DNA from 3 places in the Vibrio sp. BS-M-Sm-2 genome. Region 2 is predicted to be linked to each of the others. Evidence: predicted binding sites of a transcription regulator. Region 2 holds the regulator's gene; each other region holds the start of a gene.

Region 1 (7,704 bases), on a different replicon from region 2:
ATTCTCTCCCTCGCGGTGCAGAGTGATACCAATACTCACGGTCAGACCACGCTCTCCTAATATCTCATGCCAACCAAATTGGAAGATGCGCTCTCGATAATTTTCAGAGTGCATTTCTGCCTTAGCGAGATCGCTGTTCTCTAGGATGACCAAGAACTCTTCTCCACCAAACCTGACACATGAAGCTCCTCTGAACTTAAAGTACGCTCTAAGTTCTTGAGAGACGCTGACAATCGCTTTATCACCCACTAAGTGACTCAGTTCATCGTTGATAGATTTAAAGTGGTCGATATCAATAACCATCAGTGCGAAAGAGGTTTCATGCAGCAACATATCCTTTAATTTCACATCTAACCAGCGACGGTTGTGTAACCCTGTCAGTGGGTCGGTGAAAACATCTTGCTGTAGCTGAGCAACTGCATTCTTGTGTTGTTCAGTCGTCTCTTTCAGTTCTCTGTTTTCTTGTTCAGAAAGGATGAGTTTAAGCTGTAACTCAAAACGTGACAGGCGGCGTAATTGACTCGCCCCCAGCTCACTGATCGGGATCTTCTTCATCAGATCGGTTTCAATTCGGTAACCTTTTTTCTCATAGCGCAGGGCTTCTTGAAAACGTCCTTGATTCATACATACGTCACTCAAAGAGTCATAGAAACGCTTCGCAAGCACTGGCGATGAGTAGGCTTTTACACGTTTGTCCGTGCTCGACAAAATCATGCTCGCATAGTCTTGCTTTCCGGTTGCACTTAGGCAATGTGCTAACTCGAGACGGGTCATGGTTGCGAGCCAGCTTGCTTGAGTGCTGTTGGCTGGGTATTGAACTTTTGATAGGCAACGTAAGGCTTCATGGTATTTTTTCTTAGCACGAAGCACTTTCGCTTGGTAGAGCAATATTTGAGCTGTGAGCAACTTGTCACTCACTAGAATACTTAATTCTTCGCACTCATTCAGTAAATCGCTGGCCGCGGTAATGCGGTTGAGCAGAAGTAGGCTTGCTACCATATGTAGCTTGAATTTGAGGCGAAGTGAGCGACTGCTAATCGCGTGGTCTATGCTGCTGATTTTTTGGTAATAGCGAAGAGCTCTGTTGTGATCACCATAGGCATCACACAGGTTCCCCATACCTAAGATAGCCAATACATATTCATCGATATGACCGTGTTCAACCGCAATTGTCGATGAGCTGACGAATTCATTCAGTGCCGATGTGTAATCACCAATTTCAACTAAGCGGTCGCTTAGGCTGGTCTTTACTGTGAGAATGTCTTCGATATCTACAGGAAGGTGGAGTAGGTCGAGTGCCAGCCTGAGTTCTTCGATACTGGTTTGATTTTGTTGTAACTCGGCACGGTACTCAGAGCTGATGATATAGCAGTGCGCTTGCTCAGTTTGCGTGGTCGAAACGTGCTGGCGAATGTGGTTCCAGAATATGATCGCTTCTTCGCCCGATACCGATGAAGGGTCTAAACCAGCATCTGTGATTTTGCGTAATAGGGTTTCCATTATTCTATTACCTCAGCATCGTCTTCTTCTAATTGTTCAAGAGTGAACGGGAACGTCAAAATATCATTGAGGCTGACGGTAGGTCTCGAACCTTTTAATCCTTTTCTATGCCATGGATATATTTCTAGCATGGTGCTGAGAGTTTGGAAGGTTTGTTCTGCGGCTTCGCCTTTCTCTGAAAGCATCATAGCAACACGTTCTGAACTCAGCCTAGCGATGAAGTCGTTTTGATTACACAAGGTATGAGCAATCTCGGTACAGACATCTAAGTAATCGGTATCGACATGATGGAACATAATGATGCTGTGGTTCGAACGCTTAAGTTCTGTTTTAAATAGGACCAGCTTCTCCCACCAAAAGGTTTCAGATACGACATAAGAGAGGTGCTTTTCAGGATCGTACTCATGCTGGCCACGAATACGATTAATCAGCTTTCGTGCTCTCTGTTCAAGCTGGCGTTTTGAACTGCGCGCTTTGTCTAAACCGACACGATTAGTTTGCTCTTTAAGCATACCGATGGAATATTGACGGTACTTTTTGAAGGCGATTAAAGCGGCTTTGAAATCTTGGTTTTCTTCTGCGACTAAAGATTGTTGATAACAGATCTGACTGAGCAGTTCACCATTGTCGAATTCGTTTGCTGACTCTTCCGCGAGCCTAAGCAGTTCGGCTGCTTGTTCTGGCCTTTTTCTTAGCAGTTCTAGACGAGCTCGGCTGATGTAAGAGTGGGCTTTCATCCATATAAGGTTGTGCTCGACAGCTAACTTATGTGCCTTGGCTGTGGCACGCTCTGCATCATCTAAACGCTCAAGGCCAAGTAGGGCTAAGCCTCTGAAATCCCAGACTTCTGCGTGCCAGGTATTATCTTTATGTTCTTTTAATGCTTCTTCTGCGCCGTCGAGTACCGACAGCATTTCAACATAGTTGTTGAGCAGGTAGTAATCCCAGGCGAGCAGTATTCTTGCCTTGCCTTCTAACCAACCAATGCGGCTGTTGTTAGCCACTTTAACGGCAAGCTGGTGGGTAGAACGTGCAAGCTTATATTCGTGAGTCATTCGCCAAATGTTACCCAGACCAATGAGACATTCAATTTGAATCTCGACTTCATCAACCAGTGCAGATTGTTCTAAGGCATTGATCCAGAACTGTTGAGCGGAGTAATACTTGGCTTGCCCCCAGAACTGGAGCGCGTGTAAGTGGAGAATTTCGGGAAGAAAAAGGTCGGTATCTAGTCGGCTTTGACGCTTGTAGGCTTCTTTGATGTATTTCAAACCTTTTTGGTAATCCATCAGGTTCCAACAGCACCTTGCCATTAACATCAATGACTGGATAGCCCCCTCTTCAAACAGAACTTGCTCTGATCTGACTAGGCACTGTTGAGCAACCTCTAGGATCACTGAGGGCTCAGAGTCGGCACGAGTTTTGAGTTGTTCTAGTTCTGTTTCAAGAAGGTACTGATTTTTGTCCAAGACTTAGATCCATAATTATCGAACATATTGATAACACAATCATTATAAGAGTGTGATTTGAGATAAGCACCAATTATCTTTCCCAGAGCGTCAAAGGAACATCGATCTTTTCCAATTATGGGTGTTACCTCATGTTGTCGCTTTAAAATCAACGAGTTCCCGAATAATTATCTAGATGTCCGTTTTTATGAAAGTAGTTGCTTTAGGGTCAATGGCTGCTCTGCTACACCTAAGCGCTGCGCTGCTGTGAGCCCTTGCTTATCTTGGTAGCACAGATTGTGCCAAGCTCTAAATATGTCGAGTAATGGAAGAATGCCCCCAGGACGAAGCTTACGTCTAGGTTCATTAATGAAGCTATCAAATAGCAGCTGAAAGCGTTGTTGATAGAACTTAGTTTGCTGAATAGAAGCCGTGTTAAACCACTGTTTTGGTTCTGGATTGTTACCTGTTAGGTAGCAAATACCTTTTTGATTATCACCTTGATTCGCGATAGCCCAACGATCGCGCCACCAACTCATGTGAACGATGTCGATCTTTTCGAAACTTTGATCGTCTTGCCAGCCTGAATCTTCCTCTACGTACATAAGGTCAATGTTTTGACTCTGGATGCGCGGCAAACATACGCTTAAAGCGGCAGATCTTAGTAATGGATCTTGTGGCATATAGATGGCGACATGTTTGTCTTCATTACACATATCAAGCACATGTAGGAAGTGAGCATATGAGGTATAAGGCGGCCGAATTAGTGCGCCTTTCGAAGGGTAGCTAAATGTAGTGAGGTTGCCCATAGGGTCCTCAACATTACCTCTTGCTAGAATTACTTGGTATTGCTGTTCAATGCGTTCTTTTAGCTTGTCAGAGGGCTGAGGTAGTTCGAGATTAGCTTCTGAAGAGTGTTCTTTGGATACAAAGCGCGCAACATCATCATAAGGATTATGGTCCACATTTCCTGACGGTTCTTCATTTTGAGAGTAGTTAACGTGTTGGCAAAGGATATAACCAGAATGCGCCTCACCCGTCGCTATCCAAACCACACCGTTGTTGCTTTGTGGTTGTAGACGTTGGTAGTGAGAAGCGAATTCGTAATCTTTCGCATGGTTAACCCATCGAGCATCGATCATCGCTAATTTACGACGGCAACGGCTGGCGATATGGTCAACATGATCATAGAAAGTCTTTGGGTTGATCTCTAATTTTCTACAGATTTCACGCACGGAATAACCCATGAACAATAGACCCATGAGGTTCTCTTGAAACTGAAGTTTTTTATTGGATCCAGACCATTTATCAACGAAGGTTGATTGGCAATCTTTGCATCTGTAGCGCTGCCTGTCGCCACTGTAGCCGAAGGCATGATAAAGATGTTTGTGTGTATGAACCGATAAGCCGAAGTTATCGCAATCATCATTACGACAAGCTGGGAGCCCATCGCTGTGAAGTTGTCTTAGGCGATGAAGTTCGCTTAACACTTCACGGTTGTTAAGTAAGGGGGAAAGCTCCACATTCACGACAAACCATCGCTGGACGCTTAGGGTTAGCGTGTTGCAAAACATACCGTTTTGCATCGCTCAAGCCAAAGTTGTCACACGCCAATGTTTTACAAAAGTTGAGTTGCAAACCATCCGCATCTTTTGGCAGCTTATCGTTAGACACGATCTCCCCCTCGGGATTATTTGAGCAGCCAAGTGAGCTTGGCTGCGGGGTAACGCTTTTCAATGTATCTTTTATCAAATCGTTAGATGTTGATTGCAGTCTCTAGAGCAACTTTCATCATGTCGTTGAAAGATTTTTGACGCTCTTCTGAGCTCAGTTTCTCACCACGGATGATGTGGTCAGATACTGTTAGGATAGTCAGTGCTTTAGCACCAAGGTCCGCAGCAACACCGTAGATACCTGCAGCTTCCATATCAACACCAAGGATGCCTAGCTTTTCCATTTTTTCGAAAAGGTCAGCTTCTGGAGTGTAGAAAAGGTCTGCAGAGAATACGTTACCAACTTTAACTGGAACTTCTTGTGCACGTGCTTGGTTTACCGCTTCTTCTAGAAGACCGAAATCAGCGATAGCCGCGAAGTCGTGGTTGTTGAAACGAATGCGGTTTACTTTTGAGTCAGTAGATGCACCCATACCGATAACAACGTCCATTAGTTTAACGTCGTCACGTACTGCGCCACAGCTACCTACACGAATAACGTTCTTTACACCGTACTCAGCGATTAGCTCGTGTACGTAGATGCAGCATGATGGGATACCCATACCGTGGCCCATTACAGAAACTTTCTTACCTTTGTAAGTGCCTGTGTAGCCAAACATGTTGCGAACGTCACAAACTTGCTTCACGTCATCAAGGAATGTTTCTGCAATGTATTTTGCGCGAAGCGGGTCGCCCGGCATTAGTACTGTTTCTGCGAAATCACCAGCTTGAGCGTTAATATGAGGTGTAGCCATGGTCGTTCTCCAAAGTTTAAACGGTAATTATAGGAACAGGATTTAATCAATTACCGATTCTGTTGAATTGAATTCGTTTTGTTGAGGCAATATTAGCGAGTTAAAACGAGGCTCCATGAGACTTTAGTCACAAAATAGGTTTGCCATTATAGTTTTATTAATATTGATAACCAAATATGTTGAAAGCGTAAAGGCAATCGATTTTGCGTGTCCATATAGATATGCAACAGTACTAAAAGGTACTTTTAATTGTGTAAACCAACGTGAGTTTAGCTACAACTAACCGTTGTAGAGACGTTTGAACAGCGATAATCTAAACTTTGATAAAAAGACAAACCAAGGATTTGTATGTCGTATTGCGCTAACTCGACGCCTTTGCACTCGATGAAAACACAATTACGTAAAGTAGCGTTGCTTGCAGCGAAAGTAACTTTGATTGCCGGTGGGATGGTGTCGTCGTGGGTCTCTGCGGCAACTTTTGAGCTCCCTCCTGCAGAAAGCCGCATTGTGGGTAGAATACAGCAGCATGAAGTAGCATCAGGTGAAACGTTAGCTATTATTGCTAAACAATACGATATTGGCTTTCTCTCTTTAATGGCGGCAAACAAAGGGGTAGACCCTTTTCTACCTCCGGAAGGATATATACTAAGTATTCCTAGCCGTTTGATCCTGCCAGATACCCCACGAAAAGGTATTGTTATTAATCTTGCGGAGTTAAGGTTGTATTACTTTGATCCCGAGAAAAATCAGGTGCATGTGTTCCCTGTCGGTATCGGACGAGTCGGACGTGATACGCCGGAAATGATCACCAAGATAAGCCAAAAAAGACCAAATCCGACTTGGACGCCCCCGAAGTCGATCCGCAAAGAGTATTTAGAGAAGGGAATTGAGTTGCCTAAGGTCGTTCCTGCAGGGCCTGAAAATCCACTTGGTGAGTATGCTCTAAGGCTTGCTTATGGCGCAGGCGACTATTTGATACACGGTACCAATAAAGATTTTGGAATAGGCTTACGCGTAAGCTCTGGGTGTATTCGCATGGAGCCTAAAGATATTGAGTGGCTTTTTGAGCAAGTGAGCCGTGGCGAGCAGGTCACTATTATTAATGAGCCGATCAAGGTGTCATTAGAGCCAGATAGAAGCGTGTTTGTTGAAGCGCATGAACCATTGACGCGAAGCGATGGCTCTAAGAAATCCTTACAAATACCTGTCGAGTTAGAATGGTGGCTTGAAGATGCTGACTTGCCTAACTCAAAAGCCAAAGCGGTTATCTTTGCTCAAAATGGCGTGCCAGTTGAAATTGCTCCGCCAATGATTTCTAACTAAATAAGCTATTTATAAATTTAGAATAGTGTGAGCACCCAGGGTTGTTCTTCCCATTCATCTGTTGAACTTTGGTTTATTGACCTTGAAAACAAAACACCACCTCTGTGAAGAGGTGGTGTTATCAATTTACTGCAATGTATATACGTCTTTTGAAATCTACAGCTTAATTGCGCTTATAGTTAAATTACTTAGTGTAAGACTCTGCAATATTGTCGATGCGGTCGTTAGCACGATCTGCTTCTTCTTTTGCTGCCATAGCGGCTTCAGATGCTTCTTGAGCCTTCATTTCTGCTGCTGCTTTGTCACTCTTAAGCGCTTCAACTTCGCTTGTAAGTTGAGCAACTTGGTTAGTTAGTTGATCCATTTCTGACACTGCAGCTTCTTCTGGCTCTGAAGAACAACCGGCTAAAATGAAAACTGAGGCCGCAGCTGCGATTAACGTCTTATTCATAAGAACTCCTTGCTTATTTATCATCAAAAGATGCGCTATACATTCTTTATCATATAGTCGCTTCATTAATGATTGTAGCGACTAATTTTTTAAGCGCAAAAACAATAACCAAAGAAATTGCTAAATTTTTGAGGTAATTAGCTGAGCATCACGTTCTGTCTCATTTATGAGATGTGAAATTTGGATGCGGCTTTGATGTGGTTTTAGGTAGATGCTCCTTTACTCGCAATGCATACAATATTCTAGCTGAAGATAGATTAAGGGATAAATTTACTGTGATCTCTATCCTTATAAAGTACTTTCGCGGTATCATGTCACGTTAAATTAATTTTATTCAATACCATCATGACTGGAGAGTCCTTTGCACTTTAAAGATTTAGGCTTAGATAACCGCTTACTGAAGAACTTAAAACATTACGACTTCAAGAAGGCGACAGAGATCCAATCAAAAGCGATCCCTGTTGCTATTGCTGGTAAGGATCTATTGGCTTCATCAAAAACGGGATCAGGAAAAA
Region 2 (7,704 bases):
TGACTCTATCTTTTTAACCATGATCTGGTTAGCGATAGAGGTTTGCGGCTCTGGGTGCGCATAGATGACCAGCACCTTTGGCACGGGTTTGTCTGTCGAGGGAGTATTACTCATTCCTTTGAAACATTCCTTTGAAAGCTAAACGGTGGCAAGGCCACAAGAATTTAAGCAAAAGTTATTAATATGTTATTGGCATCATAACGCAAATTGCATTGTGATCGACTTTTATCTGGTTTCAGCCTACTATGCAGGCGTCTGTTCACCTCTAATTTCTATGCTACTTCAATTATGATTACTTTCTCTGATATTCAATTGCTACGCGGCGGTAAGCCACTCCTCGACCAAGCATCTGCGACTTTTCACCCCGGCGACAAGATCGGTTTGGTTGGTAAAAACGGCTGTGGTAAATCTACGCTATTCGCCTTAATTAAGGACGAACTGTCTATTGATGCAGGCTCATTCAGCAAACCTGCCCATTGGGAAATGGCTTGGGTTGCCCAAGAAACACCAGCATTAGAAAGAACAGCAATTGAATACGTGATTGATGGCGACCGCGAATATCGTGGCCTTGAAGATCAACTAGAGAAAGCTGAACAAGCCGACAACGGCACCTTGGTAGCAGAAATTCACGGCAAGATTGAGACCATAGGTGGTTACAGCATCAAAGCGCGAGCTGCGGAGTTACTGGACGGCTTAGGCTTTAGCCAAGAACAAATGGCATGGAACCTGACTCAATTCTCAGGTGGTTGGCGCATGCGTTTGAACCTAGCGCAAGCTCTACTGTGTCGCAGTGACCTACTGCTACTCGATGAACCAACCAACCACTTGGACTTAGACGCAGTAATGTGGCTAGAGCGTTGGTTACAAAGCTACCCTGGCACGCTAGTACTTATCTCGCACGATAGAGACTTCTTAGACCCTATCGTCAACCGCATCGTGCATGTTGAAAATCAACAGCTCAATGAATACACGGGTAACTACTCATCGTTCGAAAACCAGCGAGCGCAAAAGCTGATTCTGCAACAAGCAATGTACCAAAAGCAGCAGAAGCAGATGTCTCACATGCAGAGCTACATTGACCGTTTCCGTTACAAAGCATCAAAGGCTCGCCAAGCGCAAAGCCGTATTAAAGCACTAGAGAAAATGGAACAAGTGCTACCTGCTCAGTTTGATAACCCATTCAGCTTTGAGTTCAGAGAACCAGACGCACTACCAAACCCAATCATGATGATGGACGAAGTATCTGCAGGCTACGATGACAATCTGATTCTAGAAAAGATTCGCTTGAATCTAGTACCAGGCAGCCGTATTGGTCTACTTGGTCGAAATGGTGCAGGTAAATCAACATTGATTAAACTGCTTTCTGGCGAACTGAAACAGCAAGGCGGTGAACTGAGCTATTCTCAAGGCGTTAAGATTGGTTACTTTGCACAGCACCAATTAGAAACCCTGCACCCTGAAGAAACACCGCTACAACACATGATGCAGATTGCCCCAAAACACACCGAGCAGCAACTGCGTGATTACTTAGGTAGCTTTGGCTTCCAAGGTGAAAAAGCACTGGATAAAGTGGCACCATTCTCAGGTGGTGAAAAAGCACGTTTGGTATTGGCACTGCTGGTATGGCAAAAACCTAACCTGTTGCTACTCGATGAACCAACCAACCACTTGGATCTCGACATGCGTCAAGCGCTGACTTTTGCCCTGCAGACGTTTGAAGGCGCAATGGTTATCGTATCGCACGACCGTTACCTACTGCGTGCAACTACCGATGACTTGTATTTGGTACACGACCGTCAAGTGGCACCGTTTGATGGCGACCTTAGCGATTACTACAAGTGGCTGACCGAACAGCAGAAAGTTGAGCGCAAAGAAGCACAAGCATTGGCACCAGCAAAAGACGGTGCCAACAGTGCAGCAGCGAAAAAAGAGCAAAAACGTAAAGAAGCCGAGTTCCGTAAACTGACGGCACCACTACGTAAAAAGCTCACTCAATTTGAAAAGCAGATGGATAAGTTAACGCTATCTCTCGAAGAAGCTGAGCAAGAATTATCCGACACTTCACTGTATGAAGCTGAAAATAAGGCTAAACTGAATAAAGTACTCGCTCTCCAAGCGAGCAGTAAGTCACAGCTAGAAGAAGTTGAAATGGATTGGATGTCCACTCAAGAAGAGCTTGAGCAGATGGAACAGGATATGGATAGCTTATGAGCCCAGAGCACGCCCCAATATCACTAACACTGGAACGACTATGGCAATTTAGCCTTCAGTATTACAGTGTGCGCGGTGTAAAGGATGCGTGCCTAGCTTTGCAAAACCAGTTCCACGGCAACGTCAATCTACTGCTGCTTCTCAAATGGCTTGATGAGCAGCAATTGTCTTTTGCTGAAGAAGAATGGCACAAGGTACAACAATGCTTGAGCCGATCTGAAACCCTGCTTCATAGTTATCGAGAGTTGCGTAAACACCTCAAAGCACACGTTGTCGACTCACTATACCGTGAAGCCTTGCAGTTTGAGTTACAGCTTGAAAAGCAACAACAGTCCGATCTCGTCGACTGTATAAACTCCCTACAGCTTTACGCTAACCAGCAATCACCGCTCGCTTTTCAGTACTGTCGTTTATTAGGAGCAGAAAACCTCTACGACGCTTTTTCTGAACCAGCACCTCAACCCTAGCTCATTCTCTTTCCTTTTTATTCAATCAAGATCCAAGCTTAACTGCGCCCTGTCTCTCTTCATGTGCATGCGCTGACTAATACGCACAATGAAGTGTTTAACGCACCTAACATTGATATTATTCAACCGGTTACTCATGGCCTGTTTTTGTATCTCATATAAGAGAAAGCCTTGCGCTTATGCCGAGAATCAACCAAGCTCAAATAAAAACGTGGGCGTTTCGTTACAAGCTCAACACGTTATCAAAGCCCATAAAAGAAGCATGGATCGTTTTTATGACAATATTTACCGCAGCCGCTGGTCTCTCTAATCCGCACTTACAAACCTTAGTGCCACGGTTTATTAGAAAACAGGCGCTGTTTCATCCTCACTGGCAAACCTTAGAAACTCCCGATGGTGACTTTCTTGATCTTGCTTGGAGCGAATCACCAGACGGTGACAACCCAAGCAATGATGCTCGAAGTAACAAGCCGATATTCGTTCTATTCCATGGCTTAGAGGGAAGCTTTGAGAGCCCATACGCCAATGGACTGATGAATGCATTTGCTAAAGATGGTTGGTTATCGGTAATGATGCACTTCAGAGGCTGCAGCGGAAAACCCAATCGCCTGGCTCGCGCTTACCATTCAGGTGAGGTCGAAGATGCGCGCTTTTTCCTAAGACACCTGCACGCTCAGTTTCCGAATAACCCAAAGGTGGCGGTTGGCATCTCCTTGGGCGGAAACATGTTGGCGAACTATTTGGCGGAATACGCAGATGACCCACTGTTGTCCGCAGCAACGATAGTCTCTGCACCTTTTGATTTGGCCTGTTGTTCAAGTCGCATAGAGCGCGGCTTCTCGAAGTTCTATAAGAAGTACCTGCTTAACTCACTCAAATCGAATGCCTTGAAAAAGGTGAAGCTGTTACAAGAGAAACTCGGCATCACGGCTGAATCCATCAAGAAGATCGACAAGCTGTATGAGTTTGATGAACGGGTTACTGCGCCCCTGCACGGATTCAAAAACGCGCAAGACTACTACGCACAGTGCTCAGCTCTTCCTAAGCTCAATAAGATAAAGCTACCGACTCAGATCATCCATGCTAAAGACGATCCTTTCATGACCGATGATGTGATTCCTAAGTTCGTTCTGCCGGATAACATCGATTATCGCTTGTTTCAGAAAGGCGGCCATGTTGGGTTCATCACAGGTAGCACACTCAAACCACGATTCTGGTTAGAAGAAGCCTTACCTGCGTATTATGAAAGTATCCAAGGTTCAGTATAACGACGAAGCCTTGCTAAATATAAACGCGAAACCTTGATAAGATAGCGCAGCCCCAAACTGGGGTTGTACTAAAAACACCACTAAACACACTCATCAACATATCAATGAACATAAAAGAGAGAAGTATTTATGATCATCCCATGGCAAGACATCGCGCCAGAGACACTAGAAAACCTCATTAGAGAATTCGTGCTGCGTGAAGGCACAGACTATGGCGACGTTGAGATCTCACTGCAAAACAAGATTGATCAGGTGAAACATCAATTAGCTTCTGGTGACGTGAGCATCGTGTTTTCCGAACTGCACGAGACCGTTGATATCCAGGTGACAAAACGCTTCTAGGCTGCGCTTAGAAAGGAGCCGTGTTATAGTGGAAAACGATTGCTAACAAGTAAGTTACTCAAACGACAAGGGTTGTCATGTCCGCTAAACATCCAATTATTGCGGTGACGGGTTCATCTGGAGCCGGCACCACCACTACCTCAGAAGCCTTCCGCAAAATGTTCAATATGATGGACGTGAAGGCTGCTTGGGTTGAAGGGGATAGTTTCCATCGCTTCACTCGACCAGAAATGGATGTCGAGATCCGAAAAGCGCGCGAACAAGGTAAGCACATCAGCTACTTTGGTCCACAAGCCAACGACTTTGGTGCGCTAGAAGAATTCTTCCGTAAATACGGTAACGAAGGTACAGGTAAGGTACGTAGCTACCTACACACCTTCGATGAAGCCGTGCCTTACAATCAAATGCCGGGCACCTTTACACCATGGCAAGAGATCCCTGAAAATTCCGACGTGATGTTTTACGAAGGCCTGCACGGCGGTGTGGTTGATGGTGACATTAACGTTTCTCAACACGTCGATTTGCTGATCGGCATGGTGCCAATTGTAAACCTAGAATGGATCCAAAAATTCGTTCGTGATACCCGCGATCGTGGCCACTCACGCGAAGCAGTAATGGACTCCATTGTTCGTTCAATGGATGATTACCTTAACTACATTACCCCGCAATTTTCGCGTACTCACATCAACTTTCAGCGTGTTCCAACCGTAGATACATCGAACCCACTTAACGCCAAAGGGATTCCAAGTTTAGACGAAAGCTTCGTTGTTATACGTTTGCGTGGCATCAAAAACGTCGATTTCCCCTACCTTCTGGCTATGATTGATGGTTCGTTTATGTCTCGTCATAACACGCTAGTGGTGCCAGGAGGCAAGATGAGTTTTGCTATGGAACTCATTGTGAGGCCAATCCTACAACAGCTCATCGAAACTGGAAAAATAGGTTAACAAAACGGCGTTCTGGTTGATTACTTTTCATACCGTGATCATGTGCACAATTTTGCGTAAAAAATCGTAGCTTGGTCACGATTAAAATCAAGAAATAGTACCTGAAAAAGGATACTATTCTTAAACGAAACACAAGATAGCTTGCAGCACTCAACGAGTGCTCTTATCCTACAAGTCAATCCAGGCTTAGCTAAAATACGGAAAGCAGCAAGCATACCCTGCAGAGGAAGTGAGATATTATGGTTCTAGGTAAACCTCAAACCGATCCAACATTAGAGTGGTTCCTTTCACACTGTCATATTCATAAGTACCCTTCAAAAAGTACTTTGATTCATGCTGGTGAAAAGGCAGAAACCTTGTACTACATCGTTAAAGGTTCTGTGGCAGTTCTTATCAAAGACGAAGAAGGTAAGGAAATGATTCTTTCTTACCTAAACCAAGGCGACTTCATCGGTGAGCTTGGCTTGTTCGAAGAAGACCAAGAGCGTACTGCTTGGGTTCGTGCTAAATCTCCTTGTGAAGTAGCTGAGATTTCTTTCAAGAAATTCCGTCAACTTATCCAAGTGAACCCAGATATCCTAATGCGCCTTTCAGCGCAAATGGCAAACCGTCTACAAGTAACTAGCCAAAAGGTTGGTGACTTAGCGTTCCTTGACGTAACAGGTCGTATCGCTCAAACGCTACTAAACCTAGCGAAACAGCCAGATGCAATGACTCACCCTGACGGCATGCAAATCAAGATCACTCGTCAAGAGATTGGCCAGATCGTTGGTTGTTCTCGTGAGACAGTTGGTCGTATCTTGAAGATGCTTGAAGAGCAGAACCTAATTTCTGCACACGGTAAAACTATCGTGGTATACGGTACTCGTTAATCTCGATTAACTGAGCCAAAAATTTGAAAGCCACCAAATGCGAATTTGGTGGCTTTTTTGTTTTCTAAAGATCTAGAGAGCAGATGCGAATGGGACACTTACAACTTCCAAACACAAACACTCTCGAAGCGAAGCGTACCCGCATCTCTAGGGCAAAGCCCGTGCTCGTATCTTTCTTTAACCGTTGGTGCTTTCGAAGATCTTATCCGCCGATGCAGCGACAAAACCGGTATAAAGCTCACCATTCGCCATTGCATAACGCTTAGCAAACTCATAGAAGCCACCAGGAATCATCTCATTGCCTTCAATAAATGCCACTGGGACTTTGTCTGCCATGGTGGATGATTGCTCTAATAATACCTCTGGAGAGCCTTTCACCTCACCGCCTGATGCGTTAATCGTAAAGCCAGCATCATTCAGGTAATCATTCACTGCTTGTACTTCATCGAACTTGTTCAGTTGATTGACACTTACCGTGAAGTGGTTAGCACCGTAACCGTGAGCCGCTAACCAAGAGGCGTATTCGCTCTCTTTTGCTAGTACTTGGAAATCAGCGAAGCTCAAATCCCATTGGCGACCGCCAAACAAGAATTCATGACCTTGCAGCTTGCTAGCATCGACTTGCTCAACTAACTTAGCAACGATCTGTTGTAGCTCACTTGAGCACTCTTCTACCTTCAACTCACTGATGAACACTTTTGGTTGTTTTGGGTCTGGGTGTTCGTAATGCTTCGCGACTAGCTTCTTGCTCTCAAACAGGTAGTCTCCACACGCCTTGTAACCCAGTTCAAGGAAAGGTTTAGCTAGTGTTTCAATACCGAGAGGGGCAACATTAAAAGTACGCAGTGCAATATGGTCGTTGATCAGCGCTTCATCTTCTTTCAGCAAGTGATGCACTTTCTCAGCCGATGGACACAGCCTGTGAATGTAATCGTCCCATAGTGATTTAAAGAGTAGATCGGGCGTCATGGTGACTCCTTGTCAGAGGTTCTAGCAAGCTAGTAATTTGGATTAGAAAGGGAGAGGCTGGACACAGAGTCAGCAGCCATCAGCCTGTGACATATTTGTTCTATTATTATCTACCGCCCAATCTAGGTGTCGGACGTGATGGAAAAGGAAGCGATAACACCACTTCCTTATTTCAAACTTAACGAATGAGCCTAGTACTCATAAGCCTAAGTCAAAAAGTCTTTAGCTTATAAACCTATGACTCATCAATCTATTGTTTAGAAACTAAAGCTCAATGCCCGGGCTAAACGTAGCTGGCAGTTGAGTTTCACCACCTTCCATTGAAGCCATTGGGTAAGCACAATAGTCCGCCGCATAGTAAGCACTTGGACGTAGGTTGCCAGAAGCACCCGGGCCACCAAATGGTGCATCACCACTTGCGCCTGTGAGTTGGCGATTACGGTTAACAATACCCGCGCGGATATGGTCTACGAAGTATTCCCATTCAGAATCGTCTGTAGATACTAAGCCAGCAGACAAACCAAAGCGTGTGTCGTTAGCTAACTCAACCGCTTGCTCTAGCGATTGGTAACGAACCACTTGTAGTAATGGGCCGAAGTACTCTTCATCAGGCAGTTCAGCAATGTTG
Region 3 (7,704 bases), on a different replicon from region 2:
AAGCGCGTTGCATCTTATGTTGGCGATAGCGATGAACGCAGTGTTCGACGCTACAACATCACCAAGCACATGCCAGAATACCTTTACCTAGGCGTTGACCTTCTTGGTTCTATGGCTCGTGCCAATGAATACGGTTTAGAACACAAGAACGATGCCAAACTACGTGAAATCATTCGTCGCTATGACTTCTCACGATACGTTACCAATGAAGACATGGTGAAAGCGTGGGCAGCTCAATTAGCCAATCAAGTCTACTGGCTACGCCAGCTAGGTGAACAAGATGTGGTTGATGAGTTCGTCGACACCTTCAAAAAAGCGTACCCAGACGATAAAGACAAGAAGCTCTCTAGCCAACAATACGGCAATAAGATCTATGGTATGACACACGTGATCTTTGGTGATTCGGAATATTATCAACACCAAGTAAGCGAACAAGATCATCAATGGATCTACGATTACTTCAGAGAAAACATCGATACAATATTGCTTCGTGCGAAAGAAGATGTCATTGCCGAGGTTGGCTTAACTTTCCTGTTGGCAGGCCTTGAAGATGATCCAGTTGTAGAGAAGACTCGACTTGCTATCCAATCCTCGATTGATAAGAAGCGCGGTATGATCCCTTCAATCACCGGTGATTTTGACCTTGAATACGGAGAGCACCGTAACGTATTGGCAATCATGTTGCTTGACTGGCAACAAGTGAATGAAGCACCAACCTTCAAAGGGAACCCAAAGATATTTAAAACGATTCCTTACGGGCTCGTTGAGAATAAATAGAACACTTAAGCCAGACGACAAAAACCAAAAAGCCGCACACCTTTAAGGCGTGCGGCTTTTTAATACCTGAAAAATATCAATAGCGCGTACAAAGCATAAAGCTAAAACGCTCAGACAGCCTTGTTCATCACTATAGTGAAATCACCTTCGGTGTAACCCTCAATCAAAGAGACATCGTCACACAGCGTTTTACAAAAGCGATAAACACCTTGAGGATGATAGCTCATCAAGGTATTGCGCGAAGGGTACTGGCTAGAGTCGAGAAGATTAAATATGACGGTTTGATTCGCTAGGTCAAACATCCGAGTAATCATATTCGTCAGGTAATCAGAATCTCGAGAAATGTAATTCAATGAGCCGCTAGCAATAACCACGTCATGGGTTTCAAGAGGCATCTTGCTCATATCACCCGCAATAAATTGGCAGCGAGCTTCTGTGTACTTTTGCTTGGCCTTTTTGAGGAAGCCTGCGTGTTGGTCAACACCGGTGTAAGATTGAATGCGGTAGATGCTGTCGAGCAGCTCGAACAATTCCCCATAGCCACACCCTAAGTCCAAAACACTCTTATTTTCGAAATCAGCCGAACGAGCAATCACTTCGAAGCGACACAACTGACTCTCTTCATTGGTCCAACCTAAAGACTTTGCCTTATCCCCTTTCCAACGCTTGGTTTGCTTTCGGTGATACCAATACACCTTAAAACGATCACGCCAATGCATTACATACTACTCAATCATATGATCAAATCAGCTAGACTTTAGAGTCGTTCGAAAACAGACCACCGATCTTGTATCCAATCGCATAACACACCACAGCGGCAGTCACAAACACCAGTGCCGAGAAGAAGTACGCGACCGATGCTGCTACTCCAGTACCCCACACGACGCTAAACACCAAACCGAGATAAGCCTCTTGTGGCCACTGATAGATAGGAAACTGAGATCCACCAGCAATAAAATAAACCATCGTAAACAAGCCAATGAAAGTAGCAATAAGACCGATGATAACGCGCATATTCATGGAAAAACCTTTGATTTATTGGACTTGGTTGCCTTTGTTCTGAATCACAACCTAGTGTTCTTAATCGCAACCCGATGATATACAAGTATATCGGATAAAAGAGGTTGCCTCTATTACTCTTCCGAGTGAGCGTTACCCACCGTATAACCAATGACGTAATGGCCAGACTTAACGATCAGGCACAAAAAAGCGGACACCCTTCTCACGTTGAATCCGTAAGAAAAGTGTCCGCTTTAACTGAATCTAGCTTAAAGCAGGATGAAGATACCCGCTAAACATGCGCTCATTAGGTTTGCTAGCGTACCAGCTGCTACTGCTTTCAAACCTAGGTTAGCAACTTCAGCACGACGCTCTGGCGCCATCACACCGATAGAACCCAGTTGAATCGCGATAGAGCCGATGTTAGCAAAACCACATAGAGCAAATGTCACAATCACTTGGCTGTGTTCAGATAGCAGTGCTTTGTTCTCAACGAAATCGATGAAAGCAACAAACTCGTTCATTACGATCTTCTGACCGATGTAAGAACCCGCCATCAATACTTCATCACTCGGGATACCAATCAGCCACGCTAGTGGTGAGAACAGGTAACCAAAGATAGCTTGCAGCGTAATACCCGCAAAACCGAACGTCTCACCTAGGCTTTCTAGGCCTGTGTTGACCATCGCAATCACACTCACGAATGCAATCAACATAGTACCAACAGCCACTGCGACTTTCATACCGTTCATCGCGCCGCTTGCCAATGCATCAATCACGTTGCTTTGGTCTGCTTTATCTAGTTCAATGTGGTCGTAGTCACTCGGTGTGCTGCGTTCAGGAACAATGATCTTCGCCATTAACAAGCTGCCCGGAGCTGCCATGAAGCTTGCGGCAATAAGGTATTTAAGTTCAACACCTAAACCAGCATAACCACCAAGTACACTACCGGCTACCGACGCCATACCACCTGCCATGACAGCAAACAGTTCAGAACGAGTCATAGACTTTAAAAAAGGACGAATAAGAAGAGGAGACTCACCCTGAGAAAGGAAGATATTACCTGTCGCAACCAGAGATTCAGCTTTACTTGTACCCAGCAGTTTTTGCACCGCTCCGCCCAGGATTTGAATCACTTTCTGCATGATACCTAAGTAATAAAGCGCAGAGATCAAAGCACTGAAGAAGATAATGATTGGAAGTACGCGAACCGCGAAAATGAAGCCTTCAGTAGCAAGGTCACCGAAAAGGAAAGCAATACCAGCATCTGCAAAACCAAGCAGGCTAGAAACGCCGTTACTCAGGCTTGTTAACGCCAACTGTCCCCATGGGAAATACAACACTAGAGCAGCAAAGCCAATTTGAAGTAGTAGAGCACGAGAGACCGTTTTCCAGTTAATCGAAGAACGACTTTCAGATAGCAGGTACGCGCAAGCAATCAGTGCAATAACACCGACAAAACCAAATAGAATATTCATAATGTGTCCTAGTAATCCTTATAGAGTGAACATGAGCCAAGCAAATGACATCAAAGGAACAGGACAAAGAACCGCAAGCAAAACGCTACGCGATGAAGGAGCTAACAGAGTTAGCGACTGTAACAACGAGTTGTTCATGTAAAAAATCACCTTATACAAGCAGTGGAACGTAGCTGGTCCGGTCCGTGGGGTCATTCACATATCCATGTGACGGCTTGTATTGGCTAAGCACCGGCTTAAAACCGGAAGAGAAGTATAAACAGTTAAGTGAGACTTTCATCACATTTTTTTAACGCAAACGATCGCGCGGTCAAGGATTAAACAAAATGTATTGTTTGTCGTCGTTTTCGAGCTTCAAAACTGTAGACAATTTGTAGGGAGTTGAATTTGTAATGTTGAGTCTTTAAGTGTGTGAGCGTAATCACTCGGTTAATTCTGTGTGATTCTTACTACTTTTCTGTGCTCTGCCTCATTTCCCGAGACTTCAAGATTCATCTTAAGTTTAGATGCGTATATACTTTGTATGATCTCATCAAATAATTATCTATAAAATACCAATAGAGCTGATTAGATATAACAGCCATCGAGACTAAGAGAGGAAACACGTGAAGAAAATGGAAGCTCCGCACGATATGAGCAATGGAGCTAGATTCAAAACAAATAGACACGGCTATGTGACAGTAGTTGAATATTATAATACCTATACTGTTATTGTCGCGTTTGAAAACACCGGAAATATCCGTGCTATCAGTGCGGCGAAATTACGTACAGGCCAACTAACCGATCGCTCTGTCGCACCTGAATCAATTATGATTGGAGAAAAGGTTGAATCTGTTAAACACGGAATATTAACCATTACTCAAGTTGAATCTGAAAATATTGTTGTACTGACCAATGCAAATAATGAAGAAATTAGAATGTTATTGCCTGCAGTACAGAAAATGAAAGATAAAACTGAAGAAGTCGACAGTGAAAATATTGCCTCCCCAAAACCAACCTCGCTTAGCCAGTTGACGAAAAGAAATAAAAAAACCAAAGACGTTAATAGCATGCTTAAGAAAATGCTTACTGACTACGGTCGATACGATTAATTCTCTATTTTCTACAATAAAGCCTCTATAGATTTATAGTCTGATATAAAAACTAATTAAGCCTGCCTTTCTCAATAAAATACGTTGCATATTCGAGTAAAAAGTTAAATTTGATCAAAGTCTCACTCTGGATCTTTACTACAAATTAACGAGATCTCCATCACAATCTCATTTTATCTTTGTGATGGAGATCTTATTGAAATCTGAATATTTCCATTACTATGCTCTCACACAATAAGAGAACGAAGTTTCTCAACCCCAAAAATCCAATTGAGACAAATATTATGAAAAAGATTCTTGTAGTTTGCGGTAACGGCCTTGGTACTTCTCTAATGATGGAAATGGCAGTGAAAGAAGTCGCTAAGAAAATTGGTTTTGAAGCAGAAGTTGATCACGAAGATCTATCATCTGCAGCATCAAGCAATGCGGATATTTGGGTTGCAGCAACAGATGTTGCCAACCAACTAAAAGATGCTGGTAAAGAGAACATCATCAGCCTGAAAAATATTTTTGACAAAGCATCAATTGAAGAACAACTAAAAACTTTCATGTAAGGTCAAAATTATGCAAAACTTTTTCGAGTTCATGCTCGGCTTATTAAAAGAGCCGGCAATCATGGTAGGTTTAATAGCTTTTATTGGCCTTGTTGCACAGAAAGCTGATATTTCTACCATTCTGAAAGGCACAATTAAAACCGTAATGGGTTTCCTAATTTTAGGTTTCGGTGCAGGTGCTCTTGTTGGCGCACTAAATAATTTCTCAGTTGTATTTACTGAAGCATTCGGCGTAAGTGGTGTTATTCCAAATAACGAAGCAATTGTTGCATTAGCACAAGAAGCATTCGGTTATGAAATGGCTCTAATTATGTTCTTCGCGTTCGTTGTGAATATTTTATTGGCTCGTATTACTCCTTTAAAATATATATTCTTAACGGGCCACCACACAATGTTCATGTCTATGCTAGTGGCAGTAATTCTATCTACAGCAAACATTGAAGGCACGGCACTCGTCGCAATCGGCTCGATCATTGTGGGTACATTGATGGTTGTGATGCCAGCTCTAGGTCAAAAGTACACAGAAAAGGTGATGGGTACTGATCAGCTGGCTATCGGTCACTTCTCTACCCTTTCTTACATCGTATCTGGCTTCATTGGTAGCAAGTTCGGTGACACATCGAAAACAACTGAAGACATCCAAGTTCCAAAAAGCTTGATGTTCCTACGTGATACACCAGTAGCCGTAGCAACAACGATGGCTATCTTCTTCATGCTTGCATCTATTATCGCAGGCGGTGAGTTTGTAGAAACAGTATCAAGTGGTCAAAACTGGGTTGTATTTACTTTCATGCAATCTCTTATCTTTGCCGGTGGTGTTTACATCGTACTGCAAGGTGTGAAGATGCTAATTGCTGAAATCGTTCCTGCATTTAAAGGTATCTCTGACAAGCTAGTACCGGGCGCGAAACCTGCTCTAGACTGCCCAATGGTATTCCCTGTAGCGCCAAACGCGGTACTTATCGGTTTCCTTTGTTCTTTCGCTGCTGGTCTACTAGCGATGGCTGTACAAGGTGCCCTTGGTTGGACAATTATTGTAGCGGGCGTTGTTCCTCACTTCTTCGTAGGTGGTGCAGCAGGCGTTTACGGTAACGCGACAGGCGGTCTTCGCGGTGCAATTCTAGGTTCATTCACACAAGGTCTATGTATCTCTTTCCTACCAATGCTACTGCTTCCAGTACTAGGCGGCCTAGGTCTTGAAGCAACAACATTTGCGGACTTCGACTTCGGTGTGGTTGGTCTTATCCTAGGGTGGATTGTTTCATGAGCCTATTCGATTTAATTGGTAACCAAGGCGTTATCATCAACTCTGAAGAAAACCTAACAGTTGATGCCGCAATTGATGTGACCTGCTCAACTCTGCTAGCGAACAACAAAATTGAAGCAAGCTATGTTGAAGCTATCAAGCAAAAGCACAAGGACATCGGCGCGTACTATGTTCTAGCTCCAAAGATTGCAATGCCTCATGCTCGTCCTGAAGATGGTGTGAACGAAGCATCATTGCAAGTAACGGTATTCAAGAAGGGTGTTGATTTAGAGTCGGAAGACAACGGTGACGTTTACCTTTCAATTACTCTGGCGGCAATGGACTCAGATAGCCATATCCATACGATTATGGCGCTATCAGAGTTATTCCAAAATGATGATGACATTGATGCCATTATCGCAGCGGAAACTGAGCAAGCGATCATCGAGATCTTAAAGCGATACTAGCTTCAATTTTCAGGTCTTAGCCTTTAGCTCCTGCTAATGTTTATCTCCTGAAAGCCCCCATTAAAAAAGCGATAGCCTCGGCTATCGCTTTTCTGTTTCAGGTGCTTAGGGCTTGCCAGCCTATGATTTACAAAAATTCATGGCTTACAAATACGTGATTTACAAGTAAATCACACCACTAAGCACTCACTAGTGTTAAAACGCGTACATTCTTTTATCGGTCGATAATTCAAAGCAGTACTGTGCGTGTTTTTCAAGACATTCAAACACTTCTCGATCTAACTTATAGTTTTCAACATGGTCTCTCAAAATAGCCATCGTCTGTTCTAACGTCATGCCCGCACGATAAGGGCGAGACTGAGTCAACGCTTGGAACACATCCACCACAGCAACAATTCGACTCGGTTGATCCAGCTCTTCCGCCGTTTTACCCATCGGGTAGCCTGAGCCATCTAACCTTTCATGATGATTAGATGCCCACTGGCAAACCTGAGGAGAACTGAATAGCTCCTGCAGAGCGAATCGCGTGTCCGTAGCGTGGCGTTTAATGCAGCAATATTCTTCTTCAGTAAGTAAATCCGGCTTATGCAGAATGTCGTTAGGGGTTTGCAGTTTACCGATATCATGAACCAAACCCGCTAAATAAAGTTTACGCTGAGTGGTGTATGAATAACCCATCTGCTTGGCGAGGTATTCAGAGAGCTGCCCTACCTTCAAAGAGTGTTTAAAGGTAAACGAACTCTTGGTATCAACAACATTGGCAATAAATTCAGCGAAGGCGACCGTCTCATCCAACGACATTTGCTGAGAGAAGAAAGGCACAGGTTCAAAGTTATCCCTCATATTTTCAATGTAAGGGATCTCCATCGAGAACCAGAAATCATCCAAATCGACCAATTCGCACATGTGTTGCACAAGGTTGGATTCGAACATTTCATCCGCTTGTTCTGTTAAGAGTTCAATAATGCTGGCTTTGCCACCGGGTGTGAGGTTTCCATAACGATCTGAAGAAGTGATGCCATACAAGTAGTCGACCCTATCGGCAAGCATCACGATGGCTGCTAACTCTTTTTCTAACTCGCTAATATGAAT

What was found. Region 2 encodes CRP, which controls carbon source genes, mostly activating them, when cyclic AMP is high. Its sites were predicted from a motif close to TGTGANNNNNNTCACA; they were not measured.
Region 1: a site for CRP is predicted at 5,532-5,547, ahead of deoD (purine-nucleoside phosphorylase). Genes of this name have one in related genera too.
Region 3: a site for CRP is predicted at 3,523-3,538, ahead of AB8613_RS16570 (NupC/NupG family nucleoside CNT transporter). Genes of this name have one in related genera too.

What each region holds. Positions count from the first base shown of each region.
Region 1 is NZ_CP167895.1:821,795-829,498, forward strand. It holds gene AB8613_RS19720 (diguanylate cyclase) at 1-1,500, opposite strand, end outside; gene AB8613_RS19725 (hypothetical protein) at 1,500-2,969, opposite strand; partial or broken gene AB8613_RS19730 (lactate dehydrogenase) at 3,155-4,685, opposite strand; gene deoD (purine-nucleoside phosphorylase) at 4,705-5,415, opposite strand; gene AB8613_RS19740 (L,D-transpeptidase family protein) at 5,764-6,738, shown strand; gene AB8613_RS19745 (Lpp/OprI family alanine-zipper lipoprotein) at 6,923-7,189, opposite strand; gene AB8613_RS19750 (DEAD/DEAH box helicase) at 7,551-7,704, shown strand, end outside.
Region 2 is NZ_CP167894.1:2,238,167-2,245,870, reverse strand. It holds gene kefG (glutathione-regulated potassium-efflux system ancillary protein KefG) at 1-114, opposite strand, end outside; gene AB8613_RS10175 (ABC transporter ATP-binding protein) at 289-2,211, shown strand; gene AB8613_RS10170 (TIGR02444 family protein) at 2,208-2,678, shown strand; gene AB8613_RS10165 (hydrolase) at 2,954-3,946, shown strand; gene AB8613_RS10160 (YheU family protein) at 4,076-4,288, shown strand; gene AB8613_RS10155 (phosphoribulokinase) at 4,366-5,235, shown strand; gene crp (cAMP-activated global transcriptional regulator CRP) at 5,475-6,107, shown strand; gene AB8613_RS10145 (DUF1338 domain-containing protein) at 6,285-7,076, opposite strand; gene astD (succinylglutamate-semialdehyde dehydrogenase) at 7,341-7,704, opposite strand, start outside.
Region 3 is NZ_CP167895.1:98,116-105,819, forward strand. It holds gene AB8613_RS16555 (DUF3541 domain-containing protein) at 1-777, shown strand, start outside; gene AB8613_RS16560 (class I SAM-dependent methyltransferase) at 888-1,496, opposite strand; gene AB8613_RS16565 (hypothetical protein) at 1,528-1,797, opposite strand; gene AB8613_RS16570 (NupC/NupG family nucleoside CNT transporter) at 2,046-3,254, opposite strand; gene AB8613_RS16575 (hypothetical protein) at 3,869-4,345, shown strand; gene AB8613_RS16580 (PTS sugar transporter subunit IIB) at 4,630-4,899, shown strand; gene AB8613_RS16585 (PTS ascorbate transporter subunit IIC) at 4,910-6,166, shown strand; gene AB8613_RS16590 (PTS sugar transporter subunit IIA) at 6,163-6,612, shown strand; gene AB8613_RS16595 (HD-GYP domain-containing protein) at 6,808-7,704, opposite strand, start outside.